DNA from 2 places in the Micromonospora sp. CPCC 206060 genome. Region 1 is predicted to be linked to the other one. Evidence: predicted binding sites of a transcription regulator. Region 1 holds the regulator's gene; the other holds the start of a gene.

Evidence for each region. The regulator HrcA, encoded in region 1, represses chaperone genes, less so after heat shock. The targets are predictions, from matches to a motif close to GGTTNGCACNCTCNNNNNGAGNGTGCNAACC.
Region 2: a site for HrcA is predicted at 13,146-13,176, ahead of groL (chaperonin GroEL). Genes of this name have one in related genera too.

What each region holds. Positions count from the first base shown of each region.
Region 1 covers NZ_JBAKHU010000001.1:440,701-456,395, forward strand. Annotated here, with positions in the region: gene dnaJ (molecular chaperone DnaJ) at 1-304, opposite strand, end outside; gene hrcA (heat-inducible transcriptional repressor HrcA) at 429-1,451, opposite strand; gene V6U90_RS02015 (DUF4870 domain-containing protein) at 1,684-2,388, shown strand; gene hemW (radical SAM family heme chaperone HemW) at 2,455-3,678, opposite strand; gene V6U90_RS02025 (enoyl-CoA hydratase family protein) at 3,698-4,516, shown strand; gene V6U90_RS02030 (hypothetical protein) at 4,599-5,453, shown strand; gene V6U90_RS02035 (phytanoyl-CoA dioxygenase family protein) at 5,669-6,580, shown strand; gene V6U90_RS02040 (MOSC domain-containing protein) at 6,873-7,511, opposite strand; gene V6U90_RS02045 (carbohydrate ABC transporter permease) at 7,596-8,444, opposite strand; gene V6U90_RS02050 (carbohydrate ABC transporter permease) at 8,441-9,424, opposite strand; gene V6U90_RS02055 (sugar ABC transporter substrate-binding protein) at 9,421-10,713, opposite strand; gene V6U90_RS02060 (GlsB/YeaQ/YmgE family stress response membrane protein) at 10,877-11,152, opposite strand; gene V6U90_RS02065 (GlsB/YeaQ/YmgE family stress response membrane protein) at 11,472-11,747, opposite strand; gene lepA (translation elongation factor 4) at 12,032-13,909, opposite strand; gene V6U90_RS02075 (DUF4240 domain-containing protein) at 14,073-14,609, opposite strand; gene rpsT (30S ribosomal protein S20) at 14,805-15,071, shown strand; gene V6U90_RS02085 (hypothetical protein) at 15,226-15,576, opposite strand; gene holA (DNA polymerase III subunit delta) at 15,635-15,695, opposite strand, start outside.
Region 2 covers NZ_JBAKHU010000030.1:33,094-48,788, reverse strand. Annotated here, with positions in the region: gene V6U90_RS19270 (AAA family ATPase) at 1-1,496, opposite strand, end outside; gene V6U90_RS19265 (hypothetical protein) at 1,522-1,992, opposite strand; gene V6U90_RS19260 (alpha/beta fold hydrolase) at 2,156-5,014, shown strand; gene V6U90_RS19255 (ABC transporter permease subunit) at 5,014-5,913, shown strand; gene V6U90_RS19250 (DUF4352 domain-containing protein) at 6,114-7,292, shown strand; SAM riboswitch class I at 7,470-7,603, shown strand; gene thrC (threonine synthase) at 7,615-8,904, shown strand; gene V6U90_RS19240 (hypothetical protein) at 9,039-9,572, opposite strand; gene paaN (phenylacetic acid degradation protein PaaN) at 9,684-11,357, shown strand; gene V6U90_RS19230 (GNAT family N-acetyltransferase) at 11,410-11,946, opposite strand; gene V6U90_RS19225 (cold-shock protein) at 12,251-12,454, shown strand; gene groL (chaperonin GroEL) at 13,367-14,989, shown strand; gene V6U90_RS19215 (hypothetical protein) at 15,111-15,395, opposite strand; gene V6U90_RS19210 (GNAT family N-acetyltransferase) at 15,522-15,695, opposite strand, start outside.

The sequences.
Region 1 (15,695 bases):
CGCCGAAGAAGGCGTCCATGATGTCCTGGAACCCGACGAACGGGCCGGCGCCACCCGGCCCGCCCGGACCGGCACCGCCGCCACCCGGCGCAAGCGGGTCACCACCCAGGTCGACCATCTGCCGCTTCTGGTCGTCCGAGAGAACCTCGTACGCGGCGTTGATGTCCTTGAACTTCTCCTGGGCCTCCGGGTCCGGATTGACGTCCGGGTGGTACTGGCGCGCCAGCTTGCGGTAGGCGCGCTTGATCTCGTCATCGGAGGCGTCCCGGCTGACGCCGAGGATGCCGTAGTAGTCCCTGGCCACTGCGTTCCGTGTCCCCATGTCTGTCTCGCGTTACGCCCCGCGGTCGTCGGGTGCGGCTCTGGTCAGTACTGCGCCTGGTCGGGTGGTGCGCCTGGTCAGTGGTGTGTCCATCCTGCGCGCCCGGTCAGTTCTGCGCCAGCAGCTCGCCTACGTAGCGTGCCACGGCGCGTACGGTGGCGATCGTCCCGGGGTAGTCCATCCGGGTGGGCCCGAGGACACCCAGACCGCCGACGATGGTGCGCCCCGGCCCGTAGCCGGTACTCACCACCGAGGTGCCCCGGAGGTTGTCGATCTCGTTCTCGTCGCCGATGCGGACCCGGGTCGTGCTCGGCTCCACCTCCCCGATCAGCTTGAGCAGGACGACCTCCTCCTCCAGCGCCTCCAGGATCGGACGGAGCGATCCCTGGAAGTCGAGCAGGCCACCCCGGGCCAGGTTGGCGGTGCCGGCGAGGGCGATCCGCTCCTCGTGCCGTTCGACCAGGGTCTCCAGCAGCACGGTGGCGAGGGTGGTCATCGCCGGCCGAAGCTGCGGGTTGACCTCCTCGACCAGGGCCTGCACCAACGGCGGGGTGTCGGCGAGCTTGGTGCCGCCGAGCTTCTCGTTGACCATGCGCCGCAGGTCGATCACGTCGTCGGCCGGGATCGGCGCGGGCAACTCGACCAGCCGCTGCTCGACCCGGCCGGTGTCGGCGATCATGACCAGCATCAGCCGGGTGGTGGAGATCGGGACCAGTTCCAGGTGCCGCACCGAGGAGCGGGCGAGGCTGGGGTACTGCACCACCGCGACCTGCCGGGTGAGCTGCGCCAGCAGCCGGACCGTGCGGTGTACGACGTCGTCCAGGTCGACCGCGCCGACCAGGAAGCGCTCGATGGCCCGGCGCTCCGCCGGGGTGAGTGGTTTGACCCGGGAGAGCCGGTCCACGAAGAGACGGTAGCCACGGTCGGTGGGCACCCGGCCGGCGCTGGTGTGCGGCTGCCGGATGTAGCCCTCCTCCTCCAGCACGGCCATGTCGTTGCGGACCGTCGCCGGGGAGACCCCGAGCTGGTGCCGCTCGACCAGGGCCTTGCTGCCGACCGGCTCCTGGGTGGCAACGTAGTCCTCGACGATGGCGCGCAGGACGTCGAGTTTGCGGTCGTCGAGACCCATCCGCTCCACCTCCCCGCCCTGCGATGCGACCCGCCGGGACGCTCTGGCACTCGACTGTAGCGAGTGCCAGTCTACGTCGGCGTGGCCGGAACGCGCGATCATCGAATCCGTCAGACCCACGTCACCGGCTGTCGGCGTGACGTGCGGTCATGCCCCGTCCGCTGCCCGATCACCCGGGCGTACTGTCCGGTACGCGCTGGCGTGGGTGGACCCGGGAACCTACCGTGACCCCATGACTGAACCACCTCGCCCTCCCTCCTGGGGCGATCCCGGCTCGACGCCCCCGGAGCCCCCGTACGGCGGGTCCGGGTACGAACCTCCGACCGCCCCGCTCCACGGGCACGAGCCGCCGACCGCTCCGGTCTCCGGCGGTGACCCGTCCCCCGGCGGGTACCCCCCACCCACCTCCGGGGCGGGTGGCTATCCCCCACCCGGCGGGTACCCACCCCCCGCCCCCGGCGCGGAGAGCTACCCGCCCCAGGGTGGCCAACCGCCGCAGGGCGGCTACGGCGCACCCGGTGGCTACGGCACACCGGGTGCCGGCTACCCGCCAGCCGGTGGCTACCCCGGTGGCCCGGCGCCCGCCGGGTTCGCCAACAACGACGAGAAGACCTGGGCGCTGGTCGCGCACTTCGGTGGCGCCGCCGGCATGTTCCTCGGTGCCGGGACGGCCGGCTGGATCGCCCCGCTGGTGGCCCTGCTCGCCAAGGGCAGCCAGTCGCCGACCGTACGTGCCCACGCGGTGGCCGCGCTGAACTTCCAGCTCGTCTGGTCGATCGTCGCGGTGATCGGCTGGGTGCTGGCCTGCATCCTGATCGGTTTCCTGTTCGCCATCGGCGCGATGGTGCTCGGCATCATCTTCGGCGTCGTCGCCGGGCTGAAGGCCAACGAGGGGCAGTTCTACCGCTATCCGATGTCGGCCAACCTGGTCAAGTAGACCGGTCCGCGCCGGCCGGCCCGGTCGTTCGTGACAGGCCGGACCGGCCGGCGCCACCGGGTCGGCTCAGGGCAGCAGGTCGCGGACGACCGCGTCGGCGAGCAGCCGCCCGCGCAGGGTGAGCACCGCCCGGCCGGCGGCGTACTCCGCCGCGTCCAGCAGGCCGGCCGCCAGGGCGTCCGCCGCACCGGCCCGCCCCGCCCCGTCGAGCGTGTCCAACGGCAGCCCGGAGGCCAGCCGCAGCCGCAGCATCACGTCCTCCATGTGCGCCTCGGCCGGCGAGAGCAGCTCCCGGGCCTGCCCCGGGGACTCCCCCACGGACAGCCGCTTCGCGTACGCCGACGGGTGCTTCACGTTCCACCAGCGCACCCCGCCGACGTGGCTGTGCGCCCCCGGGCCGAGGCCCCACCAGTCGCCGCCGGTCCAGTAGAGCAGGTTGTGCCGGCACCGCCCGGCCGCCGTGCGGGCCCAGTTGGAGACCTCGTACCAGGCGAAACCGGCCGCACCGAGGGCGGCCTCCGCAGCCAGGTAGCGGTCGGCGGCCACGTCGTCACTCGGGTACGGCAGCTCGCCACGCCGCATCCGGGCGGCCAACCGGGTGCCGTCCTCCACGATCAGGGCGTACGCGCTGACGTGGTCGACACCGGCGGCGACGACCTCGGCGAGCGAGCCGGCGAAGTCCTCCGTGCTCTCCCCCGGCGTGCCGTAGATCAGGTCCAGGTTGACGTGCGCGAAGCCGGCTTCCCGGGCCTCCCGGGCGGCCTCGGTGGCCCGGCCGGCGCGGTGCTGCCGGTCGAGGATCGCGAGTACACCCGGCGCGGCCGACTGCATACCGAGCGAGATGCGGGTGTAGCCGGCGGCCCGCAGCGCCCGCAGCGAGGCGGGGGTGACCGACTCCGGGTTGGCCTCGGTGGTCACCTCGGCGTCGGCGGCCAGCCCCCAGGTGCGGTCGATGCCGTCCAGGATCCGGCCCAGGTCGTCCGGGCTGAGCAGGGTGGGGGTACCGCCGCCGACGAAGACCGTGTCGACCCGGGGCGGCGGATTGTCCCCGAGTACCCGCCGGGCGAGCGCCAACTCGGCCAGGACGGTGTCGACGTACTCCTCCCGGCTGGCCCCACCGCCGAGTTCCGCCGAGGTGTAGGTGTTGAAGTCGCAGTAGCCGCACCGGCTGGCACAGAACGGCACGTGCACGTACACCCCGAAACCCCGCTGCCCGACCGAGGTCAGCGCGGTCGGGGGCAGCGCACCGTCGGTAGGTACGGGTTCACCATCTGGAAGCACGCCGGGCATGGCCACTAGTGTGCCCGGCATGACCTCTCCGGACGCGCTCGTACGGGTCGCCACCGCCAACGGGGTGACCACGCTCACCCTCGACAGCCCGCACAACCGCAACGCCCTCTCCACGCCGCTGATGACCCAGCTGCTCGACGCGCTGGCCACGGCGGTCGCCGACGACGCGGTGCGGGTCGTCGTGCTGGACCACACCGGCCCGGTGTTCTGCTCCGGCGCCGATCTCAAGGAGACCGCTGCGGCGTACGCCAGCGGGACCGTGCCGGCCGGGATGCTGGCCGACGTGCTGGCCGCCATCTGGGAGTGCCCGAAGCCGGTGGTCGCCCGGGTCGCCGGGCCGGCCCGGGCCGGCGGGCTGGGCCTGATCGCCGCGGCCGACCTGGCGATCTGCGCCGAGGAGGCGACGTTCGCCTTCACCGAGGTACGGATCGGGGTCATCCCGGCGGTCATCTCGGCCACCGTGCTGCCCCGGCTGCATCCGCGCGCGGCGGCCGAGTTCTACCTGACCGGGGAGACCTTCGACGGTTCGCAGGCCGCTGACATCGGGCTGGCGACCCGGGCCGTGCCGGAGGAGGAACTGGACGAGGTGGTGGCCGGGTACTGCGCCGCACTGGTCCGGGGTGCCCCCGGCGCGCTGGCGGGTACCAAGGAGTTGCTGCGCCGGCCCGCCTCGACCGATCTGCGGGCCGAACTGGCCGACCTCTCCGCCATCTCCACCCGCTACTTTCTCTCCGAGGAGGGCCGGGAGGGGGTACTGGCGTTCCGGGAGAAGCGACCGGCCCGCTGGGTGCCGACGGCGGACCGACCGGCCGGCGCCGGAGTATCGACGGCGGACTGACGCCCCGGCGCGCCGGGGCCACTTCTTCCTCGGGCCCGTTCTGGCGGTGGGGACGTACGCTGGTCGAACTGTCGAACAGGGGGTGCGGGTGCGGACTCGGGCAATCGTGGCGGCGGGGGTCGTGGTCGTCGTTCTCGTCGGGCTCGGTGTGTTTGTCCTCGCCCGGCAGTTCGGTCACCGGTTGCCGCTGCCGCTGGCCAGCCGCACCTGCACGGTCGAGGCGGACGGCCGGGTCGACCTGAACCCGGAGCAGATGGCGAACGCGGCGACCATCGCCGCGATCGGGGTCAAGCGCGGGATGCCGGAGCGGGCCGTGGTGGTGGCCCTGGCCACCGCGTTCCAGGAGTCCGGTCTGGAGAACCTCTCCGGCGGGGACCGGGACTCCATCGGGCTGTTCCAGCAGCGGCCCAGCCAGGGTTGGGGCACGCCGGAGCAGATCCAGGACCCGAGGTACGCCACCAACAGGTTCTACGCGGCGCTGAAGAAGGTGCGCGGCTGGGAGGACATGCGGGTCACCGACGCCGCGCAGAAGGTGCAGCGGTCGGCGTTCCCCGAGGCGTACCAGAAGTGGGCGGACGAGTCCGAGGTGCTGGCCCGGGCGCTGCTCGGGGACGCCACCGGGGCGGTCGCCTGCACGGTGACCAGGACACCGGCGATGCGGGGGGACACGGCGGCGGCGGCACTGACCCGGGGGCTGACCCTGGACTGGGGCCTGAAGGCCACCGCGATTAACCTGGCCGGGCTGAGCGTGCCGGTGAGCGACAACCGGGCCGGTTGGCGGTACGCGCACTGGCTGGTGTCGCACGCGGACGACCACGGGGTGAAGCGGGTCCGCTTCGGCGACTTGGAGTGGACGGCAGCGGACGGTGACTGGACGCGGGTCTCCGGATCCGGTTCGGTGGCCTCGGTGGTCGCCGAGGTCTTCGCCGACACCTGAGGTAAGGGCTGGATCTCCCTACCAGCAGTCACTGAACAATTCGGCAAACCAGGACAATCTGCACGGACGGCGGCGCCCATCTCACCAAGGGTGATCAATTCGTTCCCTGGCGTCTGATCCGACGCGCCACACGCTCGGCGCGGCCGAGCCGGCTGCCGAGCGTCACGTTACGATCGGCAGCCTGTGCCCGAGAGGCTTACACGTCATGGGGAGGGATGGACGCGGTGTTCGATTACGGCGGCCGGACCGGTTACGAACCGATCAGCGACACTGACCGCAAGGAGTTTCACGAGCAGGGCTTCCTGCTGCTCCGCAACGTCCTGACCGAGGACCACCGGGCGGCCCTGGAAGCCGCCGTGGACCGGGTGTACGCGGAGGAGCAGGCGGCCGGCCGGACCACCAAGGACGGCACCCTGCACCTGCTGGGCTTCCTGGAGCGCGATGAGCTCTTCGGTGACCTGCTCACCCACCCCATCGCCTTCCCGTACATGTGGGGGCTGGCCGGGTGGAACATCTACACCCACCACAACCACCTGGACGTCACCCCGCCGGCCGCCGAGCCGGAGAAGCCGTACTGGGGCTGGCACCAGGACGGGTACCGGCAGAACTCCGACCCGGAGACGATGGACCCGAACCTGCCCCGGCCGATGTTCTCGCTGAAGGTGGCGTACGTCCTCTCCGACCTGTCGGAGAACGGCCGGGGTGCCACCAAGGTCATCCCGGGCAGCCACCTGTGGAACTCGCTGCCCCGCCCGGCGGACACCACGGTGCACAACCCCGACCCCGAGGGCACCGTCGAGATCACCGCCAACCCGGGTGACGCGTTCATCTTCGACCGCCGGCAGTGGCACAGCCGCTCGACGAACCTGTCGACCATCACCCGCAAGATGCTCTTCATCGGCTACACCTACCGGTGGATCCGCCCGCTGGACGAGCTGCACATCGACTCCGACGGCGAGTGGTGGGCCAACCGCACCCCCGTCCAGCGCCAGCTCTGCGGTGAGGGTACCCACACCGCCAACTACTGGGGCATCAACTGGAACGGGTACGTCGACGACGAGATCCCGCTGCGCAAGGAACTCAAGACGCGCGGCCTGCTGGACCGCAACATCCCCTGGCTCCGCTGAGCAGGTAAGGAAGGGCCCCTTCTTAACGCTTTCGGTAGAGGAAGGGGCCCTTCTTAACACCCGCCGTCCGGTCGACGTGATGCGCCGGCCGGTCGGCGTCGTGCTGCCGGGACCATCGGCGCCACGGGCGGCGTACCCGATGACTGGCGGACGCTGCCCGGCGACCCGCCGAAGTCCTGTTTGAAGGCCTGTTTGAAGGCCGGGAGAACCCGGGTCGCGGCAACAGCCGGTGCCGGACTGACCGGCCCATCGGACTGACCGGCCCACCGGGACTGACCGCCGGATACGCCGGCTACTTCGCGCCGAGCCGCCGGCGGGCCTTGTCCCGGATCTCCTCGGGCAGTTCCGGGGCGAGCAGTAGCCGGGGCAGCAACGCGGGCTCGCTGGTCAGGGCACGGAACGTCGCGCCGAGGGTCAACCCGTGCTCCGGCCGGTACGTCACCTCGACCGGGTCCCCCGCACCGACGTCCCCGTCCTGCACCACCCGCAGGTACGCCCCGGGGACGCCCCGCGCGGTGAACCGCTTGATCAGGTCGGGTACCCCCCAGTAGCCGGCGAACGTGCGGCACGGCAGGCGTGGCTGGGCGACCTCCAGCACGGCTGAGCCGATGGTCCAGCGTTCCCCGATCACCGCGCCGGTCACGTCGATGGCCTCGGTGGTGATGTTCTCGCCGAGGCCGCCGGGCGGGATGTCCCGCCCCAGATCCCGCTCCCACCAGGCGGTGTCCTCTTTGGCGTAGGCGTAGACCGCCTTGTCCACCCCGCCGTGCACGGCCCGTTCGCCGACGAAGTCCCCCTCGACTCCGTCGGCCCGCAGCACCACCCGGCCGTCGGTCGGTCGCTTGTCGATGCCACTGAGCCCGCTGGGATCACCGGCCCAGTCGGCCCGGGTCACCACCGCGAGGTTCACCGAGAGCAGTCTGCCCGTCATGCCGGACACCGTACCTTTGGCGGAACTGTTAGGAAGGGGCCCTTCCTCTACCGAAAGCGATAAGCGGGGGCCCTTCCTTACACCTCAGCCCTTGACGGCGCCGGAGACCAGTCCGGAGACCATCCGACGCTGGACCAGCACGAAGAAGATGATGACCGGGACGGTGAGCAGGGTGGAGGCCGCCATGACCGATCCCCAGGCGGTGTCGTCGCGGCCAAAGAAGAACGTCATCGCGACCGGCAGCGTGTAGCGGTCCTGGTCGTTGATGAAGGTCAGCGCGAAGATCAGCTCGTTCCACGCGGTGATGAAGGAGAAGATGCTGGTGGCCACGAGGCCGGGTGCCACGAGCGGGAAGAGGATCCGGCGGAAGGTCTGCGCCCGGCTGGCCCCGTCGATCGCGGCGGCCTCCTCCAGTTCCTTCGGTACGGCGGCGACGAAGCCGCGCAGCATCCAGACCGCGAAGGGCAGCGAGAATCCCAGGTAGGTCAGGATCAGGCTGGGCAGCGTGTTGTAGAGGCCGAGCCGCTGGATCATCAGGAACAGCGGGATGACCAGTGCCTCCAGCGGGATCATCTGCACCACCAGCAGCATGATCAGGAACGAGGTCCGCAGCCGGAACCGGAACCGGGCCACCGCGGTCGCGGCGAGCAGGGCGACCAGGCCGCTGAGCAGTACGGTGGCCGCCGCGACCAGGGCACTGTTGAGGAAGAAGTCGACGAAGGTCACGCCGGGGATCAGGTCCCCGGTGAGGATCTCCCGGTAGTGCTCCAGGGTCGGGTTGGCCGGTACCGGCCGGGGGGTGGTGGAGAAGATCTCCCGGTTCGGCTTCAGCGAGGTGGAGATCATCCAGTAGACCGGGAACGCCGCGAAGAGCGCGACCAGCAGGCCGGCGCCGTTGAGGGCGACCCGCTTGACGGCTGCGGCGCGCTTCACGATTCCTCCTGTCGGAGCACCATGCGGACGTAGAACCCGGTCACCACGAGCAGGATCAGGGTGAGGATCACCGCGATGGCGGCGCCCAGGCCGTACTTGGGCGGCGGCGAGAACGCCGACGCGTACGAGTAGATGGAGAGCATGTACGTGGTCCGGTCCTGGGTGCCGCCGGCCAGCGCGAACTGCTGGGTGAAGACCTTGAAGTCCCAGATCGTGGAGAGCACGATCAGGATGCCGAAGACCGGGCGGAGCAGCGGGAAGGTCACCTTCCAGAACACCTTCCACGGGCCGGCACCGTCGACCCGGGCCGCCTCGTGCAACTCGCTCGGTACGCTCTTGAGCCCGGCGAGCACGCTCACCGCGATGAACGGGAACGAGTGCCAGACCACCACCAGGGTGAGGATCGCGAAGAAGAGCAGCGGTGAGTTGAACCAGCCGTAGCCGGTCCAGTCGGCCCGGCCGAACAGCGCCGTGGAGAGCCCGTCGGGCAGCGCGTTGAACAGCCAGGTGACCAGGCCGCTGGTGTCGTCGAAGATCCACTTCCAGACGATGGCGCCGGTCAGGGCCGGGGTGGCCCAGGCCAGCATCACGCAGGTGCCGACGAAGGTGGCCATCCGGGTGCCGAGCCGGTTGAGCAGCAGTCCGACCAGGGTGCCGAGGACCATGGTGAGCAGTACGTTGGCCACCGCGAAGAGCACCGTGTTGCGCAGCACCGTGTGGAAGAACGGGTCGCCGAGGATCTCGGTGTAGTTGGCCAGTCCGACCCACGGCCACTCGCGGTCACCGCGAAGCTGGCGGACGTTGTTCAGCTTGAAGAAGGACATCGCCACCACCTGACCGAGCGGCCAGAGCAGGAGCGCGGCGATGATGACGAGACAGGGCAGGAGCAGCAGGTACGGTAGGCGGTCCACCGGGCGGCGCCGCCGCGCGGGGGTCTCCCGCGCGGCGGACGCCTCCGGCGCCTCGGTCAGCGTGGTCACTTGGCGTTGAGGATGCTTTCCATCTCACCGGCCGCGTCGGCGGTGGCCTTCTCGACCGTCTTCTGACCCTTCATGACCGAGCTGTTCATCGCCTGGGTCACCGTCTTGGTCCGGCTGACCTCGACCCACTTCGGGGTGAGCGGCGTGAGCTTGGTGTTCTGCATCGTGGTGGCGAACGCCGCCATGATCTTGTCATTGGCGTAGCTGCCGCCCTGGACCAGGTCCTGGTAGACCGGGAAGAAGCCGAGGCTGCTGGCGAACTTCGCCGAGTTCTGCTTGTTGTTCAGCACGGTCAGGTAGTCCCAGGCGAGGTCCTGGCGCTTGCTGTCCTTCCAGACGGCCAGGTCGGAGCCACCGGCGAAGGCGGGGGCCGGCTTACCGTCCGGTCCGGGGATCGGGAAGGTACCCCACACCTTCTCGATGTCGGGGTTGTCCTTCTTGATGGCACCCTGCTGCCAGCTACCACCGAACGCCATCGCCGCCTTACCGGTGGCGAACTGGGTACGCGCGTCGATCTCGTTCCAACCGGCGGCGGCCGGCGGGGCGACCTTGTGCACGGTCACCAGGTCGGTCCAGAACTTGACCGCCTGCTGCGCCTCGGGGGTGGTGTAGCCGGACTTCCAGGCGTCACCGTTCTTCGTGGCGATCTCGCCACCGGCGGCCCAGAGGAAGGAGTAGAACGGCAGCTCGGAGTTGCCCGGCAGGGCGATGCCGTAGGTGCCGGGCTTCTTGGCCTGCACCGCCTTGGCGGCGGAGACCAGCTCGTCCCAGTTCTTCGGCGGCTGCACGCCGGCCTCGGCGAACCAGTCGGTGCGGTAGTACATGGCCCGGACACCGGCGTACCACGGCACGCCGTACTGCTTGCCGTCGAGCTGGGCGTTCTTCGCCAGGTCAGGCAGGATGTCCTTGCCCTCGGCCCAGCCGGCCATCCGCTCGGTGAGGTCGGCCAGCGCCTCCTGGGCGGCCCAACCCTGGGTCTCGGTGTTGCCCAGCTCGGTGACGTCCGGTCCCTCGCCACCGGCGAGCGCGGCCTGGAACTTCTTCGGCGCCTCCAGCCAGGGGACGTACTGCACGACGACGTCCGTCTCCGGGTGCTTCTTCTTGAACTCGGCCTCGACGCCGTCGAGGAACGCGGTCTGCGCCTCGCTGCCCTCGCCCATCATCCAGACGGTCAGCTTGCTGTTGTCCGCTGCCTGTTCGTCGTCGCCCGAGCCGCCACAACCGGCGAGCAGCATCGCGGCCGAGGCCACGACGGCGGTGACCGGAGCCAGTCGCTTCCACCTGTTCACGCCAGTTCTCCCTTGAACCTCTGGCACTTACCTTCCCCGCCGCACCTTAGTACGAAAAAATTCTTTACGACAGGGGGGCCGGGGCCGCGACGTGGCCGGTGGCCAGCACGAAGGCGCCCGGCCAACCGGCCGGACGCCTTCGAGAAGTTAACACTGTGGATGCTTACCGGTGGTGGGTGATACTCCGACGGCTACCCACACCCGCCACGATCGCGACCGCAATCGCCGCCACGACCACCTGGACCAGCAACTCAGCCCAGTCGACACCCGACGTCTGCGTCGCGATACCCGCAGCCCGCGCAATCACCGTACCGAGCAGAGCCGCACCCACACCGATCAGCATGTGCAGCCAGATCGGCATGTTCTGACGACCCGGGACAGCCAGGCGGCCCAGCGCGCCGACGATGAGACCAACAATGAGCGCAGTGATGATTCCCATGACGGTCACGGTCGCTCCTCCTCAATGACTATCTGTCAGACGATGTCTTCCTGTGATGACCACTAGGTGCCCGTCCGTCCGGAAATTCAAACCCGGATACCGGACCTCCCTCGCCACCTCGCCAGGGACCGGACCGCCGCTCGGCACGTGACGGACCTTCGGGAAGCCACCCGGGTCGCCGACCCACCCCGTCGACACCCGCACCACCCCCGTCGGCGCTGCGCCGTACCCGGTGTGGGACGGCGCACGGATCGGTGGCCAGCACGAAGGCGCCCGGCCAACCGGCCGGACGCCCTCGAGAAGTCAACACTGTGGATGCTTACCGGTGGTGGGTGATACTCCGACGACTACCCACACCCGCCACGATCGCGACCGCAATCGCCGCCACGACCACCTGGACCAGCAACTCAGCCCAGTCGACACCCGACGTCTGCGTCGCGATACCCGCAGCCCGCGCAATCACCGTACCGAGCAGAGCCGCACCCACACCGATCAGCATGTGCAGCCAGATCGGCATGTTCTGACGACCCGGGACAGCCAGGCGGCCCAGCGCGCCGACGATGAGACCAACAATGAGCGCAGTGATGATTCCCATGACGGTCACGGTCGCTCCTCCTCAATGACTATCTGTCAGACGATGTCTTCCTGTGATGACCGCTAAGTGCCCGAGCCGTTGAAGACTCAAACCGACAGACCGTGGTTCCGCGTTCCGACCTCCGCGCGGCACCGGCCAGCGCCGCCGGACACACCGCATCACCGCAGCTCAGTGCGGTCCGAGCCGGCGCCGCACGGGTCCGCCGGCCGTGGAGAAAAGTTTGCCGTACGACAACAGCCGCCCCGGGTCACCCCGGGACGGCTGGTGGATGCGGCTACGCCGCGTTACTTCTTGGGCGCCTTGGCCTCCGGCCCGTCCGAGGTGGACAGGGCGGCGATGAACGCCTCCTGCGGCACCTCCACCCGGCCGACCATCTTCATGCGCTTCTTGCCTTCCTTCTGCTTCTCCAGCAGCTTACGCTTACGGCTGATGTCGCCGCCGTAGCACTTGGCGAGCACGTCCTTGCGGATCGCCCGGATCGTCTCCCGGGCGATCACCCGGTTGCCGATCGCCGCCTGGATCGGCACCTCGAACTGCTGGCGCGGAATGAGGGTACGCAGCTTCGCGGCGATGGTGACCCCGTAGTTGTACGCCTTGTCCTTGTGCACGATCGCGCTGAACGCGTCCACCGGCTCGCCGTGCAGGAGGATGTCCACCTTGACCAGTTCGGACGACTGCTCGCCCGAGGGCTCGTAGTCGAGCGAGGCGTACCCCTTGGTCCGGCTCTTCAACTGGTCGAAGAAGTCGAAGATGATCTCGGCCAGCGGCAGCGTGTACCGCAGCTCGACCCGGTCGGCGGAGAGGTAGTCCATCCCCATCAGGCTGCCCCGCCGGCCCTGGCAGAGTTCCATCACCGCACCGACGTAGTCGTTCGGGGTAAGCACCGTGGCCCGCACCACCGGCTCGTACACCTCGGCGATCTTGCCGGTCGGGTACTCGCTCGGGTTGGTGACGACGAGTTCCTTGCCGTCCTCCATCACCGCCCGGTAGACCACGTTCGGCGCGGTGGAGATCAGATCGAGGTTGTACTCCCGCTCCAGCCGCTCCCGGATGATCTCCAGGTGCAGCAGGCCGAGGAAGCCGCAACGGAAGCCGAACCCGAGCGCACCCGAGGTCTCCGGCTCGTAGTCCAGCGCGGCGTCGTTGAGCTTGAGCTTGTCCAGCGCCTCGCGCAGGTTCGGGTAGTCCGAGCCGTCGATCGGGTAGAGACCCGAGTAGACCATCGGCTTCGGGTCCTTGTACCCACCGAGCGCCTGGCTGGCCGGCCGGGAGTTGATGGTGACCGTGTCACCGACCCGGGACTGCCGGACGTCCTTCACGCCGGTGATGAGGTAGCCCACCTCACCCACGCCGAGGGCGTCGGCCTTCTGCATCTCCGGGGAGATGACGCCGATCTCCAGCAGCTCGTGCACCGCGCCGGTGGACATCATCTTGATCCGGTCCCGGGCGCTGATCCGGCCGTCGATGACCCGGACGTAGGTGACCACGCCCCGGTACACGTCGTACACCGAGTCGAAGATCATGGCGCGGGCCGGTGCGTCGGCGACGCCGACCGGCGGTTTGAACTGCCGGACGATCTCGTCGAGCAGGTACGGCACGCCCTCGCCGGTCTTGCCGGAGACCCGGATGCAGTCGCTCGGATCGCAGCCGATCAGGTGGGCCAGTTCCTCGGCGTACTTCTCCGGCTGGGCGGCCGGCAGGTCGATCTTGTTGAGCACCGGGATGACGTGCAGGTCGTTCTCAAGGGCGAGGTAGAGGTTGGCCAGGGTCTGGGCCTCGATCCCCTGCGCGGCGTCGACCAGGAGCACCGCGCCCTCGCAGGCGGCCAGCGAACGGGACACCTCGTAGGTGAAGTCCACGTGGCCGGGCGTGTCGATCATGTTGAGCACGGCCCGTTCGCCCCGCTGGTCGCCCTCACGGACGGTCCACGGCATCCGGACCGCCTGGCTCTTGATGGTGATGCCGCGCTCGCGCTCGATGTCCATCCGGTCCAGGTACTGGGCGCGCATCTGCCGGGGGTCGACGACTTCGGTGAGCTGCAGCATCCGGTCGGCCAGGGTCGACTTCCCGTGGTCGATGTGGGCGATGATGCAGAAGTTCCGGATGCGGCCGGGTTCGGTGGCACCGGGCGCGTTCGCGCCGGGATCGAGCGTCGGTGGCACAGCGGTCCGTTCTGGTCGGCTGACGGAGGTGGCGACGGCCGGCAGGTGCACCGGCCCTCTCTATGCTCCCACGTCGCCCGGGGCGGACTCGGATCACTCCTCCGCCCCCGGGTCCGGTCACCCCTGCGGCCCGGGTCCGGCTGCTCCTCCGGACCCGGGCCGGTCACTCCTCCGGCGGGGCGACGAACAGTGCCGCGAGCCGGGGCAGCCGCCGTCGGGCCTGCTCCTCGTCATCGAAGTCCCAGAACCCGTCGAGGTCCGGGATGGGTACCGGATCGGGGTCCACAGGCAGCTCGGTACCGGTCGCCCGCTGGTACGCGTGGAACGCGACGGAGAGCATCTCCCCGCCCTCGAACTCCTCGCCGGTGGCCGCCGCGCGGCGGATCGCCGGCAGTTCGGCCAGCGAGTCCGGATCGGTCACCGCACGGGCGAAGACCGCCCGCCCCTGGGCCATCAGCCAGCCGCGGAAGTAGTCGAACCCGTCATCCGAGCAGCCACCGTTGATCAGGTACGCCGCCCCCCAGAGGTCCTCCCGGTAGGAGGCGGCCAGCACCCGGGCGAGATGCCGGTCGAACCCCTCGATCTCGGCCGGTTCCCGGTCCGCCAGTTCCGCCGCGACCCGCTCGGCGACCACCTCGGTCCGACCGTCCGCCCCGGTCCGGGCCCGTTCGATCACCGCCCAGAACTCATCCGTCCGCATGGACCGGAAGTCTGGCGGAGTCCTACGACGGGGTGCCGCGGGCGCAGCGTAGGCGCCGGAAACAGCGGCGGGGATGAGCCGTTTTGGCTCGTCCGGGCGGACCTGGTAACCTGGCTCTTCGCGCAGCGGTGACGCCTGCTTGTCGCCCGCGCATCCGAGCAGACCAAACCCGAGCTATAAAGACGAGGCTGTCGCGTGGCGAACATCAAGTCCCAGATCAAGCGCAACCGGCAGAACGAGAAGCGCCGGCTGCGTAACAAGTCGGTCAAGTCGTCGCTGAAGACCGCCATCCGCAAATTCCACGAGGCTGCCGAGGCCGGTGACGCCGCCAAGGCCACCGAGCTCATGCAGGACGCCTCACGCAAGCTGGACAAGGCGGTCAGCAAGGGCGTGATCCACAGCAACCAGGCGGCGAACCGCAAGTCTGCGATCGCCAAGCGCGTGCTGTCGCTCGCTGCCTGACGGTCCCGAGACCTCACAGAATCCCCCGGGTGCACCTCGGGGGATTCTGTCGTGCGGTCGTACCCGGTTGCCGGTCCCGGTGACCTCGCTGCCGTATCCCGGTGGCCTCGCTGCCGCTTCCTGCTGACCTCGCTGCCGCTTCCCGGTGATCCGGTCAGCGTGCCCGGTCGGGGTCGGCTGACGGCACCCTCGCCCGACCGACCGCCGGTTCCATCTGCCGGCGAAACCGGTCCCGTTCACCCTGCGGCACCAGAGCCGCCGAACGGACCACCACGGCGACGACCAGGTCGTTCATCTTGACCAGGGCGGCTACGAAGGCGGGCAGGATCAACACCGCCCACCAGGTGACCAGTTCGGCGAGGGCGAGCAGCACGGCGAGGGCCACCGAGCCCTCGAAGAAGACGAAGCAGAGTATCCCGCCCGGGTTCACGAAGCGCAGGCCGAGCACGCGGGCGTAGAGCGGACGCAACCCGTCATCCTCCGCTGAGCGGACCAGATGGTCCACCCCGGATCGCCCGGCTGCGCGACCGGTCACCGTGGCTCGCCCGCCGACCGCCGGCGGATCACCGCGTACCGTCCTGCCGGGCTGCGGCGACCGCGAAGACCGCCCGTTCCAGGGCGTAC
Region 2 (15,695 bases), on a different contig from region 1:
TTCACCTCGACCAGGTCACCCACGTCCGCCAGGGTCACCGTGGCCAGCTCCAGGGTGGACGCGGCCATCGAGGTGGGCCGGACCACCTCCAGCGCGGCGGTGAAGTCGGCCATCGCCACCGTCGGCGCCTCGGCGGACTTCTGCCGCAGCGCGGCGCGTACCCCGGCCTCGCGGACCAGCGCGGCCAGGTCGGCGGCGACGAACCCGGGGGTACGCCCGGCGATCTCGTCGAGCCGGACGTCCTCGGCCAGCGGGGTACGCCGGGTCAGCACGGTCAACTGCTCCTGCCGCAGCGCTGAGTCCGGCAGCGGTACCGCGATCTGCACCGGCAGCAGGTCCGGCGAGCGCAGCGCCGGGTCGACCGTCTCGGGCCGGCCCGTGGTGGCGACCACCGCCCCGCCGGCCCGTACCGTCTCGGCGACGACCTGCCGGAACACGGTGGCCAACGGTCCGGGCTGCTCGACCGGGACGAGCGCCTCCACGTCGGTGACCAGCAGCACCGCCGGCCCGCCCGTGCGGACCGAGGCGGCGGCCTCGCGCAGTCGCCGGGCCGCCGCGTCGTTGGTCAGCGCGGCCAACTCGGGCGCCCAGACCGCCTCGACCCGGGCCTGGACCGCAGCGGCGACCGCGCGGACCAGGGCGGCCTTGCCGGACCCGGCCGGCCCGGTGACCAGTACGCCGAGCGCGACGGCGGTGCCGAGCCGGTCCAGCACCTCCCGGTGGTGGAAGCCCAGGTCGAGCAGCTCGGTCAGCTCCCGTGCCTGGGCACGCAGGCCGGGCAGTTCGTCCACGCTCGGCGCCTCCGGTCCGTTGGCCGCGTCCGGTCCGGTGGCTGCGTCCGGTCCGCTGGCCGCCGTGCCGGCCCGCGCCGCCGGTGCGGACCGGTCTGCGCCGGCATCCGTGTCGCCCCGGGTGGCCGCCCCGTGCTCCCAGCCGACCACGGTGTCCATGGTGACCAGGGCCCCACCGGCCGGGTCGGCGTCGACCACGGTGAGCAGGGCGCTCGTCCAGGCGTACCCGACGGTGTTGGCCAGGCTGCGCCGGGCCGCTGCGACCAGCGAACGGACCGCCGCGTCGGGGAGCACGTCCTGCGGCAGCAGGGAGACGTCGTCCCCGGTGGTGACCATCTTGCCGAGCAGGGCCAGGCGCAGCATCTCCGGCGACACGGCGGCGACGATCTCCACCGGCCCGGTCAGCGTGACCCGCCGGGCGCCGGCCACCGCGAGCGGGGCGATCCCGATCTGCGCCCCGTCACGTACCCCCAGGTTGCCCAGGAGCAGGTCGTCGGCGTAGAGCAGGGCGGTGCTGGCCCCGGCGTCGGCCCGGGCGGCGATCCCGGCGGTGACTCGCCGCCCGGTCAGCCGGACCGGGTCACCGGGGCGCAGACCGAGCGCGGTGAGCACCTCGGGGTGCAGCCGGACGATGCCCCGCCGTCCGTCGAGTGCCGCCGGCCGGAGAGTCGCCGTGAGCGTGAGCGTCAGATCGGATTCCGCCACCGGGCGAGAGTAACCGGCACGGGCGTCAGGACGGGTCGCCGCTGCGGCGCAGGTTCTCCAGCAGCGTCGGGTTGCGCCGGAGCAGTTCGGCCAGCCGCGCCTCCGGGTCGTCGCTGAGCCCGTCGGTGTCGACGGACCCGGCCGGGAACGGGGTGACCGGCAGCGGCCAGGCGGGTGGGGGGCTGCCGGCCGGCTCGTCGACCCGGGTGACCGGGCCGCGCTGCGGCTGTTCCGCCGACGTGCCGGCGGTCACCGTCACCGTCCCGTCCGACCAGGCGATCCGCAGGTGTCGGGCCGCGCCGCCGTGCGCGACGTCGAGGTGGACCGACAGTCCCGGGTGGGCCGCCACCACCCGCCGGACCGCCTCGGTCACCTCCGCCACCGGGTCCCCGCCCGGTGGTGCGGCGTTCTGGCCCTCACCCGACGCCGACCGGCGCCGCAGCAACTCCTCCCGGCGGGCCATCCGGGCCAGCGCCTCGTCCAGCTCACCCCTCACGACACACCTCATCTCCCGACGGTCCAGCCGGTACCGGTGCCAACTGGCAGGGGTTACATGATTACCGATGCCCGAGGGAACCTGGCAGGGGTACATGATTCACCGTGCCAGGGGAACGGTGATCTCAGGCAACCCACAGCTTCCGGGTCGTACGGTTGATCTCATGCCTTCCCCCCTGCCGGCGCGGTTGCGCCGTGCCCTGACCCGGCGCCGGGTCGTCGCCGCCACCGCGGTGACCGCGCTACTCGCCGGCGCGGTCGTCTGGGCGGTCTGGCCCGACCAGCAGAACTTCCGCACCGAGTCGCGCGTGCTCACCGTGCTGTCCGGCCCGGCGGGGGCCGAGCCGGTGGCCCTGGACACCACGTTCTACCTGCCCGACGGGGCGTCCGCCGGCCGGAAGGTACCGGCGGTGCTGCTGGCGCACGGCTTCGGCGGGTCGAAGGAGTCGGTCCGCGCCGACGCCGAGGACCTGGCCGGGCTGGGTTACGCGGTGCTGGCGTACACGGCCCGTGGCTTCGGCCGCAGCGGTGGTCAGATCCACCTGGACGACCCGGACCACGAGGTGCGGGACGCGCAGCGGCTGCTGGACTGGCTCGCCGCCCGGCCGGAGGTGCGCACCGACGCCGCCGGTGACCCCCGGGTCGGGGTGGTCGGCGGCTCGTACGGCGGCGCGCTGGCCCTGCTGCTGGCCGCCCAGGACCAGCGGGTCGACGCGATCGTCCCGATGATCACCTGGCACGACCTGGCCGGTGCCCTGCTACCCGAGTCGAGCGGGAGGTCCCCGGTCGACGGGGTGTTCAAGAAGGGCTGGGCCGGCATCTTCTTCGGCAACGGCGGCAGTGCCGGCAGCGGTCCGGCCGGCCTGGCCGGGGCGACCGGCAACGAGGAGGGCGCCCCGGTTTCGGCGGGACCGCCGAGCCCGGCACCCGGTGCGGGGCCGGGCACCGGACCGGATGGCGGCCCGGCTTTCGCCGCCGACCCGTCCTGCGGCCGGTTCGCCCCCGACGTCTGCGCCGCGTACCTACGGATCGCCACCACCGGCCGGGCCGACCCGGAGGCCGTCGCCCGGCTGGGCCGGTCCAGCCCGGCCGGCGTACTGGGCCGGATCAAGGCACCCACCCTGCTGGTGCAGGGCACCGCGGACACCCTCTTCCCGCTCGCCGAGGCGGATGCCAACGCCCGGGGCATCGCCGCGAACGGCACCCCGGTCCGGGTCGCCTGGTACACGGGCGGGCATGACGGCGGGAAGGGTCCGCGTACCGACTCGGACCGGCTGAAGTTTCTCACCGCGCAGTGGCTCGACCACTACGTCCGGGGCGAGGGCGACGTGCCGGAACGGAGTTTCACCTGGTCCCGGACGACCGGGTTCGACGCCCTGGACCGGGGCCTGGTGGCCACCGGCTACCGCGTCGCGGACTACCCCGGCACCGGCGGCACCGCCCGCCGTTCCGTCGAGGTGACCGGCCCGGTCCAGTCGATCGCGAACCCGCCGAACGGGAACCCCGCCGCGATCTCCTCGGTACCGTTCGCCGGGGCGCTCTCGTCCTTCCTCTCCGGTGTCGCCGGGGACCTGCCCGGCCAGCACGCCCGCTTCGAGTCCGCGCCGCTACCGGAGGCGGTGGACGTGGTCGGCTCGCCGACCGTCCGGATCCGGGCGGCGTCCCCGACCGGTGCGGCGGTGCTGTTCGTCAAGCTCTACGACGTCAACCCGGAGGGCGCGGCGACCCTGCCCGACGGGCTGGTCGCCCCGGTCCGGCTGACCGGGCTGCCGGCCGACGTCGCCACCGCCCAGCCGGTCACGGTGACCCTGCCGGCGATCGTCCGGCGGATCGAGGCCGGGCACCGGCTGCGGATCGTGGTGGCCACCTCCGACCAGGGGTACGCCACCCCGGCCGAGCCGACCGTCTACACCGTCGCCCCGGGCGGCGGGCCGGTCACCCTGCCCACCGTCGACGGCGAGCCGATCGCCACCTCGGCGGCGGTCTGGCGCTGGGTGCTGGTCGGGTTGCTCGCCGCCATCATGGTCGGGCTCGTCGTGGTCGTCGCCGTGGTCCGCCGCCGGCACCGCCGCCACGACACCTCGGTGCATCCGCAGTACGCCGGCATCCCGCTCGCGGTCCGTAACCTCCGTAAGGAGTACGCCGACGGCTTCGTCGCGGTCTCCAACGTCGACTTCGAGGTGTACCCGGGACAGGTGGTCGGTCTGCTCGGCCCGAACGGTGCCGGTAAGACCACCACCCTGCGGGTGCTGATGGGGCTGACCCAGCCCACCGCCGGGGAGATCTACGTCTTCGGGCACCGGCTGGTGCCGGGCTCCCCGGTGCTCTCCCGGATCGGTGCCCTGGTCGAGGGGCCGGGCTTCCTGCCGCACCTGTCCGGTCTGGAGAACCTGAAGGCGTACTGGCGGGCCACCGGCCGGCCGGAGGCGGACGCGCACTTCGAGCAGGCGCTGGAGATCGCCGGGCTGGGTGCCTCGGTGCACCGCCGGACAAGGAACTACAGCCACGGCATGCGGCAGCGGCTGGCCATCGCGCAGGCCATGCTCGGCCTGCCCGAACTACTGGTGCTCGACGAACCGACCGACGGGCTCGACCCGCCGCAGATCGCCGAGATGCGCCGGGTCCTCCAGCGGTACGCCACCGACGGGCGGGCGGTGCTGGTCTCCAGTCACCTGCTGGCCGAGGTGGAGCAGACCTGCACCCACGCGGTGGTGGTCAACAAGGGCCGGATCGTGGCCTCCGGCCCGGTCGAGGAGATCGTCGGCGAGTCGCCGAGCGTGCTGTTCGACGTCAGCGACCCGCAGGCGGCCCGGGCCGTGCTGGACCGGTTGACCGGCGTACGGGTGCTGCCCGACGGCGACGGTGGGCTGGTGGTGGACACCAACGGCACCGCCCGCAGTGAGGTGGTGGCCGAACTGGTCCGGGCCGGTGTCGGGGTCGACCGGGTGGTGCCCCGGCGTCGCCTGGAGGACGCGTTCCTCGCCCTGGTCGGGGAGAACTCTCGCGGAAGTGGGGACCGTTGATGTCCGGTTCGTTGCAGTCGGCCGAGCGGCCCGGTGGGGCCAGCGCCGCCGGGGCCGCGTCGGGTTACCGCCCGTCGGCGACCCTGCCGTTCCTCGCCGAGTTCCGCCGGCAGGCGTCCCGGCGCCGTACCCAGCTCGCGCTGGGTTTCATGGTCCTGCTCCCGTTGATCATTCTGATCTCGTTCCAGTTCGACACCGGAGACGACGACGACAACGGTGGGGGCGAGTTCGCCAGCCTGATCGACCTGGCCACCTCCGGCGGGCTCAACTTCACCCTCTTCTCGATCTTCGTCTCCGCGTCGTTCCTGCTGGTCGTGGTGGTGGCCCTGTTCTGCGGGGACACCGTGGCCAGTGAGGCGAGCTGGGGGAGCCTGCGTTACCTGCTGGCCGTGCCGGTACCCCGGGCCCGGCTACTGGCGGTCAAGCTGCTGGTCGCGCTGACCTACTCGGCGCTGGCCCTGCTGTTGCTGGCCGGTACCGCCCTGCTCGCCGGGACGCTGCGCTACGGCTGGTCGCCGCTGCGCAGCACGGTGGCGGCGCAGATCCCGGCCGGGGAGGGGCTGCTGCGGCTGCTCGCGGTGCTCGGCTACCTGGCGGTCGTACTCCTGGTGGTGGCCGGGCTGGCGTTCCTGCTCTCGGTGACCACGGACGCCGCGCTCGGCGCGGTCGGCGGTGCGGTCCTGCTCTGGATCCTGTCCAGCATCCTGGACCAGATCACCGCGCTCGGGGCGCTGCGTGCCTTCCTGCCGACCCACTACGCCAACGCCTGGCTGGGGCTGCTCTCCACCCCGGTGCAGACCGACGGCGTGGTCCGGGGCTGCATCTCGGCTATCTGCTACGCGACCCTCTTCTGGGGGCTGGCGTTCTGGCGGTTCACCCGCAAGGACGTGACCAGCTGACCCGGTGGCCGGCATTCGGCGTTTTTGACATCGCGCGTTACGCCAGCGCCGCCGATCCGGCCGGCCCGCCCCGGTCCGGGGTTCCTCCCCGCGATCCGCTCCGTTCGTAGAGTCATCCCGGCGACAAGGGTGAGGCGTGGGTGGACAGGGTCTGACATCGTTTGCCCGGTTGCCAGATTGCCTGAGCAAGGAGTCACCCCTTGAGTTACGAGCCGCCGCCATCCTCACCGGACCCGGCTGGCCAGTCACCGCAGTACGAGCCGCCGGCCCCGGCCGGCAGCGGCGCGTCCGCCCCGTCGCCCGGGTACGGCCCACCGGTCGACCCGTACGTCCCGCCGAGCGACCCGTACAACACCCCGCCACCCACGGCGGTGTGGAACCCGCAGCCGGGCGGCGGTGACCCGTACACACCGCCGGGCGGCTACGGTCCGCCGTCCGGTGACCCGTACGCCCCGCCGGGTGGCAGCTACGCCCCGCCGTCCGGTGACCCGTACGCCCCGCCCGGTGGCGGCTACGCCCCGCCGCCACCGGCCGCGCCCTACGGCCCGACCTCCGGTGCGCCGTACCCGCCGCCCGGTCCGTCCTCGGGCGCGCCGTACACCCCGTCGTCGGGCGCGCCGTACGCGCCGTCCTCCGGAGCGCCGTACACCCCGTCGTCGGGCGCGCCGTATGCGCCGTCCTCCGGCGGGTTCGTCCCGCCACCACCGGCCGGGCCGGCTTACGGTCCGGGGGTCGGGATGCCGATGATGCCGGTCGCTCCGCCGAAGAAGAGCAACACGCTGGTGATCGTCCTGGCCGTGGTCGGGGTGCTGCTCGTGCTCTGCTGCGGCGGCGGCATCGTCGCGCTGGTCGCGGCCGGCGACGAGACCGAGGACCCCGGCATCTCCTACTCGCCGCCGGCCCAGCCCGGGTTGCCGACCACCGCCCCGACCCGGGGCACCGACACCTCGCCACCCACGACCGACGACGAGACCGAGAACATGGCGATCGGGGACACCCTGATCCTCACCAGCACCGACGGGGACGAGCTGCGGGTGACCGTGCAGAAGGTGACCACCCGGAAGACCGGCTGCCGGTCGTACGCCCCGGAGCCGGACAACGGCACCTACCTGGTGGCCGACGTGACGGTCGAGGTGGTGAAGGGCGAGGGGTCCATCAACCCGCTCTACTTCAACTTCGTGGACTCCTCCGGCACCGAGGAGAACGGTATCGGCGGCATCTTCGCCGGCTGCGGCACCGCGCTGTCCAGCGGCATCGACCTGGCTGCCGGTACGAAGCGCAGCGGTACCGTGGTCTTCGACGTGAAGTCGGCCAAGGGGCAGATCGTCTACACGGAACTGCTCGGCGGCAACGCCCGGGGCTCCTGGAAGGTCGGTTGATCCGACCTTCCTGAACGGTCGGTCGATCCGACCGCTGGCGACAGGATCGGGATGCCCCGGGCAACCGGGGCGCCCGATCCTGCTGCATTCCGCCGGCTGATGCGGGGCAGCTCACAACCTGGGACACAGCTCCCGCTGGCTGGCCGGACGCCCGTAGACTCCACGGCACAACTGAATACCTCATCCAGAGGGGCTGAGGGATACGGCCCGACGACGCCCCGGCAACCACCCCGCACGCTCGATGACGAGCGGCGCGAGGCAGGTGCCAAATCCGTCCCCGCCGCACGGTGCGATGCGGGGAAAGATGAGAGGACCCCTCGACATGACGTCGACCGTCGACGCGATCCCCGCCCAGCCCACCGCCACCGGCCCGGCCCGTGCCCTGGTCTGTCGTGCCTGTGGCGCCCGGTACCCGCTCGCCGCGCAGCACGCCTGCTACGAGTGTTTCGGCCCGCTGGAGGTCGACTACGACAGCGCCGCTCTGGCGAAGGTCACCCGGGCCGAGATCGAGGCCGGTCCGCAGAGCATCTGGCGGTACGCCGGCCTGCTGCCGGCCGGTCAGGACCCGGCCACCCGGGTGACCCTGGACCCGGGGCTGACCCCACTGGTCGCCGCGCCGTGGCTCGCTGCCGAACTCGGCATCCGGGCGCCGCTCTGGGTCAAGGACGACAGCGCCAACCCGACCCACTCGTTCAAGGACCGGGTGGTCTCGGTGGCCCTCACCGCCGCCCGGGGGCTCGGTTTCACCCGCTTCGCCTGCGCCTCCACCGGCAACCTGGCCAACTCGGTCGCTGCCCACGCCGCCCGGGCCGGGGTGCCGTCGATCGTCTTCATCCCCGGTGACCTGGAGCAGGGCAAGGTGGTCACCACCGCCGTGTACGGCGGGGAACTGGTCGCCATCGACGGCTCGTACGACGACGTGAACCGGCTCTGCGGCGAACTGGTGGAGACCGACGAGTTCGAGGACACCGCGTTCGTCAACGTCAACGTGCGCCCGTACTACGCGGAGGGGTCCAAGACCCTCGGGTACGAGGTGGCCGAGCAGCTCGGCTGGCGGATCCCCGAGCAGGTGGTCATCCCGATGGCCAGCGGTGAGCTGCTCACCAAGATCGACAAGGCGTTCAGCGAGCTGGTGGAGATCGGCCTGGTCGAGGCGCCGGCCAACGGCTGGAAGGTGTTCGGCGCCCAGTCGGCCGGCTGCAAGCCGATCGCCACCGCGCTGCACGGCGGCACGGACACCATCACCCCGGTCAAGCCGACCGGCATCGCGAAGTCGCTCAACATCGGCGACCCGGCCGCCGGGCTGTACGCCCTGGAGGCGGTGCGTCGTACCGGCGGCTGGATGGATTACGCCGACGACGACGAGATCCGCGACGCGATCCGGCTGCTGGCGCGTACGACGGGGGTCTTCGCCGAGACCGCCGGCGGGGTGACCGTCGCGGTGCTGCGCAAGCTGGTTGCCGCCGGGAAGCTCGACCCGGACGCCGAGACGGTCGTGTTCAACACCGGCGAGGGTCTGAAGACCCTGGACGCGGTGGCCACCCAGGTCGGGCCCACCCACCGGATCAAGCCCTCGCTGCGCGCCGCCCGGGATGCGGGCCTGCTCGGCTGAGCATCGTTTCGTCACGTCGGGTAGCTGAAAGATTGCCACAGGTGGCGAAAAATCGCCCGGTAAGGACTTGACGTCAGTTACCCGACGACGCAAGATGCTCGGTGCGGGGGGTCGTTTCGCCGTAGACCTTGGTTCTAACGACCCAGCGCCGGAGGCGCTGTGCGATCGTCCCCCCGACCAAATTCCCTCTCGTCCGCCCCGGTCGTTGTGGTCCGCGATCGTCGGTTGACCACCCGGCGCAGCCGGGTCGCCCACGGTCGCAGTCGCGCGTTGGTCGGGTAGCCACCGGCGGCCAGCCCGGCCCGGCACTCGAAGACGTTGCGGCACCCGTAGGTGCCGGTCAGCGCGTACGACCAGGCACAGGCCAGCCAGTAGGCCGGCCAGAACAGCGGGCCGAGCAGCGCGTACTGCCCGATGTGCCGGATCTCGTGGCCGAGCAGATCGGCCCGGTCCGGGTGCAGCAGCCAGCCCGCCGGCCGGCGGCTGAGGATCACCGAGCCCACGGTCAGGCAGTCCTGTCCCGGCCACGGCAGCCGGTACCCACCGGCGACCAGCACCCCGCCCGGCAGCCGACGCCGGTCGGTGGCCCGCGCCAGGCGGGCGAGCGCGAGCCCGACCAGGGTGGTGCCGTTGAGCCAGGTGGCGGTGCTGCGCAGCGACGGTCGCATACCTCCAGCGTGCGACGACTTGGCCGGGCCGGCCACCCGGGCGCCGCCGCTGCCTCGGCCCGGCCCGGCGGCTCTTACCCCCGGCCCGGCGGCTGCGGCATGATGACGGGCATGACGGAGACCCCGCATCCCCTGTACGCCAAGCACGCCGACACCCTCGCCCGGGCGCTGACCGCGATCACGGAGCGGGGGTACTGGTCCGCCTATCCCGAGTCACCCAGCCCCCGGGTGTACGGCGAGACCGCCGCGAGCGAGGGCGAGGCCGCATTCCGGGCGTACCTCGGCACCGACTTCCCCCTCGACCAGCCCGGCGGCGACGACCGGGTGTCCACCGAGGCCAGCCCGTTCGGCATCGACCTGGCCGTGCGGTACCCGCACGCCGACGCCGACACCCTGGTGGCCGCCGCGAGCGCCGCCCTGCCCGCCTGGCGGGACGCCGGCCCGCAGACCCGGCTCGGGGTGTGCCTGGAGATCCTCGCCCGGCTGCACGCGCACGTCTTCGAGCTGGCCAACGCGGTGCACGCCACCAGCGGGCAGGCCTTCGTGATGGCGTTCCAGGCCGGCGGGGCGCACGCCCTCGACCGGGCGCTGGAGGCGCTCGCGTACGCGTACGCGGAGATGACCCGGCACCCGGGGACGGCCGAGTGGGAGAAGCCGGCCGGCAAGGGCGAGCCGCTGCGGATGACCAAGACGTTCCACGTGGTACCGCGCGGCGTGGCCCTCGTCATCGGCTGCAACACCTTCCCGACCTGGAATTCGTACCCGGGGCTGTTCGCCTCGCTGGCCACCGGTAACCCGGTCGTCGTCAAACCGCACCCGCGTGCGGTGCTGCCGCTCGCCATCACCGTGAGGTACGCCCGCGAGGTGCTCGCCGAGGCCGGCTTCGACCCCAACCTGGTGCTGCTCGCCGCCGAGGCGCCCGGCGAGAAGCTCGCCTCCGACCTGGCCCTGCACCGGGCCGTGAAGATCGTCGACTTCACCGGGTCCACCGAGTACGGCGACTGGCTGGAGGCGCACGCCCGGCAGGCGTCGGTCTACACCGAGAAGGCCGGGGTCAACACGATCATCGTGGACTCCACCGACGACTTCACCGGGATGTGCCGCAACATCGGCTTCTCCCTGGTCCTCTACAGCGGCCAGATGTGCACCACCCCGCAGAACATCCTGATCCCGTCGGCCGGTATCGCCACCGACCAGGGGCAGAAGAGCTTCGACGAGGTGACCGCCGGGATCGCCGGCGTGGTCGCGAAGCTCACCGGCGACCCGGCGCGGGCCGTCGAGCTGACCGGTGCGATCGTCAACGACGGTGTGCTCGCCCGGCTCGACGAGGTCGCCCGGGTCGGGGACGCGGTGCTCCCCTCGCAGCCGCTGGAGCACCCCACCTACCCCGGTGCGGTGGTACGGACCCCGACCATCGTCAAGCTCGGTGCCGCCGACGTGGCCACCTACGGCCGGGAGTGGTTCGGGCCGATCTCGTTCGCCGTCGGCACCGACTCGACCGCGCACAGCCTGGAGATCTTCCGTGCCACCGTGGGGCAGCGTGGCGCGTTGACCGCCGCGGTCTACTCCACCGACGAGAAGGTGCTCGACGCGGCCGAGGCGGCTGCGATCGAGGTCGGGGTGCACCTGTCCTGCAACCTGACCGGTGCCGTCTTCGTGAACCAGTCGGCGGCCTTCTCCGACTTCCACGGCAGCGGGGCGAACGCGGCGGCGAACGCGGCGCTGACCGACGGGGCGTACGTCGCCAACCGGTTCCGGGTGGTGCAGAGCCGCCGCCACAGCTGAGATGTAAGGAAGGGCCCCTTCTTATCGCATTCGGTAGAGGAAGGGGCCCCTATTAACACGGTCGGCGCATCCGCAGCTCGGTCAGCGCCGGAATCACCGGGTGCGGGACCCGTTCTCCGGTGTCGACGAAGCCCAGCCGCTGGTACGCCCGCAGGGCCCGGTCGTTGCCGACCACGACCTCCAGCATCAGCTCCGGCCGGCCGCACTCCCGCGACCACACGGCTATCGCGTCGATCAGGCGACCGAGCACCCCGGCACCCCGCCAGGAGGGCGTGACGTACACGCCGAAGATCAGAGTGGTCGACGGGTCGTCGGCCGGGGCGAAACCGCCGGCCGAGCCGACGAGTCGACCACCGGGATCGGCGACGAACTGTGCGGTGCCGCAGCCCGTCGAGGTCTGCGTGATCCGGGCGACGTAGTCCGCGTGCGGGCGGGCCGCAGCGTCCGCGAGGGTCTCGAGGAAGGCCAGCGGCGCGTCGGCGAGCATCTCCAGGCGCAGCGCCCGCATCCGCGCGGCGTCGGTCGGTCGGATCCGGCGTACCTCGACGGTGGTCGGTGTGACCGGTACCCCGGTCCTCAGTTGCTCCACCGGGGATGCCTATCCCACCCGGCAGGCCGGTGGCAACCGGAATGACCAGCGTGTCGTCGGTGGGTACGCCGACATAGGCGGGCCTCCCTACACCCAACGACGCTCGCCGATGTGTATTGGTGTCGGAGACGGCTGAAGTGTGTCCGGTTTGGGGTAGTGCGCCGTCGTCACACCTCGTGTAGCGTGCGATTTCGGTCAGCCATTTTCGTGGGCCCGACGGTGGGTTCCGCGAGTGGTCCCGATGCCTCCGGTGGCGACCGGAGGTCGTCGTACAGCCAGCACCATCGAAGTGAGGAAGTGCACCGTGGCACAGGGCACCGTGAAGTGGTTCAACAGCGAAAAAGGTTACGGCTTCATCGCGGTCGACGGCGGTCAGGACGTTTTCGTCCACTTCTCCGCGATCGAGATGGACGGCTACAAGGCACTCGACGACGGGCAGCGGGTCGAGTTCGACATTGCGCAGGGCCAGAAGGGCCCGCAGGCGGAGCGGGTTCGCGTCATCGCCTGAGGCGCCCTCGGCGTCCGCGCCGAGGCTTCCCGACCACGACGTCGGTCGTGAGAGGGGTACGACGTGGCAGCCGGCCGCGGGAGGTTTCCCGACTGCGGCGGCTGACCGTACCGGTCGACCGGCGGTCGCACCCGTCGGTCGTGGTCTCCGCAACGACGTGACCGGGTCCGGGTTGTAAACCAAGTCGGGTGCGGGCTCGACCGCCCAGCGAACCGGTCCCGTCGAATGTGCCGTCCTGCCGAGGAAGTACCCGCGCTACCACGGATCCGGTACCGGGTCCGGTCGATCGTGACGGGGCTCCACCACTCCCCGCCCGCTGCTCCTTCCCGCCGGGCCGCTGGCCCGCTCCGCCCGTACCCCGGTCGGTCTCCGGTCGTGTCCGGCATGCCCGACGACCTGGTCGTCCGTGAGGCTGCCCGCGTGGTGGCCTGCCGTTGCCCGTGGCGCCCTACGGCGGTTGCCCGGCCCTGCCCGTTCCCGGATTCTCTGCCCGGCCCTTCCCGGACGTACGGGAAGCGTGGCCGACATGCGGTGTGGGAAGCGTGATCTCCCTCGACGTGCGGAAACCGCGCCGCCCCGCGTCTCTGGCGGGTGGCTCCTCCCCGACTCTCCGGGCCTCCTGCGGTCGTCGCCGAACGGGCCGGTCGGGCCGGTCGTGCTTGCACTCGGCAGGGGAGAGTGCTAAACAAGTCATTGGCACTCGCGGTGTGCGAGTGCCAATGGTCGGGGCGGTAGGGCCACGGCCGTGGCACCGGTGACGGTGCCCGGCACATGGCCGGTCGTCGCGGGCTGTCCGGCCCGGCCGACGGACGTCATTGTCGCCAGGTAGTGACGTCCGAAGGTGCGTAATCAGGCGGCCCATCCGGGGCACACACTCGGGTGGCCCGTGAGTGTCCAGGAGGACAACGCCGTATGGCCAAGATGATCGCGTTCGATGAAGAGGCGCGCCGCGGCCTCGAGCGGGGCATGAACCAGCTCGCTGACGCCGTGAAGGTGACGCTCGGCCCGAAGGGCCGCAACGTCGTGCTCGAGAAGAAGTGGGGCGCCCCCACCATCACCAACGATGGTGTGAGCATCGCCAAGGAGATCGAGCTCGAGGACCCCTACGAGAAGATCGGCGCCGAGCTGGTCAAGGAGGTCGCGAAGAAGACCGACGACGTCGCCGGTGACGGTACGACGACCGCGACCGTTCTGGCCCAGGCGCTCGTCCGCGAGGGCCTGCGCAACGTCGCCGCCGGTGCGAACCCGATGGCCCTGAAGCGGGGCATCGAGGCCGCTGTCGCCGCCGTCTCGGAGGAGCTGTCCAAGCTCGCCAAGGACGTCGAGACCAAGGAGCAGATCGCCTCCACCGCCTCCATCTCCGCCGGTGACAACACCGTCGGCGAGATCATCGCTGAGGCGATGGACAAGGTCGGCAAGGAAGGCGTCATCACGGTCGAGGAGAGCAACACCTTCGGGCTGGAGCTGGAGCTCACCGAGGGTATGCGCTTCGACAAGGGCTACATCTCCGCGTACTTCATGACCGACCCGGAGCGTATGGAGGCCGTCTTCGACGACCCGTACATCCTGATCGTCAACAGCAAGATCTCCTCGGTCAAGGACCTGCTGCCCATCCTTGAGAAGGTCATGCAGTCCGGCAAGCCGCTGGTGATCCTGGCCGAGGACGTCGAGGGCGAGGCCCTGGCCACCCTGGTCGTCAACAAGGTCCGGGGCACCTTCAAGTCGGTCGCCGTCAAGGCGCCGGGCTTCGGTGACCGCCGCAAGGCCATGCTGGCCGACATCGCCATCCTCACCGGTGGTCAGGTCATCAGCGAGGAGGTCGGCCTCAAGCTGGACGCCGCCGGCCTCGACATGCTGGGCCGCGCCCGCAAGGTCGTGGTGACCAAGGACGAGACCACCATCGTCGACGGTTCCGGTGACGCCGAGCAGATCCAGGGCCGGGTCAACCAGATCCGGGCCGAGATCGACAAGAGCGACTCGGACTACGACCGGGAGAAGCTCCAGGAGCGCCTGGCCAAGCTGGCCGGTGGCGTCGCCGTCATCAAGGTCGGCGCGGCCACCGAGGTCGAGCTCAAGGAGCGCAAGCACCGCATCGAGGACGCCGTCCGCAACGCGAAGGCCGCCGTCGAGGAGGGCATCGTCCCGGGTGGTGGTGTCGCGCTGGTGCAGGCCGGCAAGACCGCGTTCGACAAGCTGGACCTGGTGGGCGACGAGGCGACCGGTGTGCAGATCGTCCGGCTCGCGCTGGACGCTCCGCTGCGGCAGATCGCCGTCAACGCCGGCCTGGAGGGTGGCGTCGTCGTCGAGCGGGTCCGCAACCTGGAGGCGGGCCACGGCCTCAACGCCGCCAACGGTGAGTACGTCGACCTGCTCAAGGCCGGCATCATCGACCCGGCCAAGGTGACCCGCTCGGCGCTGCAGAACGCGGCCTCGATCGCGGCCCTGTTCCTCACCACCGAGGCTGTGGTGGCGGACAAGCCGGAGAAGACCCCGGCTGCCCCGGCTGGCCCGGGCGGCGGGGACATGGACTTCTGAGTCCACGTCAGTAACGCCCCGAACGGGGCGGACCGCGCAAGCGGTCCGCCCCGTTCCTTTTTGGCGCACCGGTGGCCAGAGCCTCGCCGGGGCGAGGGTGCGTCCGGTCCGCCTGCTGCGGTCAGTTCCGCTGGCCGGCCCCGCTGCGGTTTCCCCGGCGCCGACCGGTCGCTGGTGGACCGACCTCGACCGGTGCGTCCACGAGTTGCAGTGGCTCGTCCGTCCCGGACGAATCGGCGTCCGCCAGTACCAGCGCCCCGTCCGGCCAGGAGTGGTCGGCGTCCTCACATTCCGCGTGGCGGGTCGCGTCACCGAAGTCGAGCCGGTCGAAAAGGCCTCCACCGGGCAACTCGGTGATCGGTGTCCATCCGGCCGGCCGGAGATCGTCGGATTTGTCAACAGCCATGACTGCCTCCCTCACCCAGACGGTAGGAGGTGTCCGCGGCTCGCGTGACGGAAAGAGGGGTAAACGTTCCCCGTACCGATTCTTTGGCGACCCCGGTTTTTCCAGATTGCGGCCCGACCGAACGTTTCAGAGCGTCTTGCGGTAGAGGAAGAAGACGCGCTCGATCCGCGCCCCGGCACTACCCGAGTAGAAGGGCACCGGGCCGACCCAGCTGATCTGTGCCCGGTCGTGCCCGCCGGCCCGCTGGTCGGCCAGGCAGCGCCGCAACAGGACGCCACCGATTCCGGAGCCCTCCGCAGA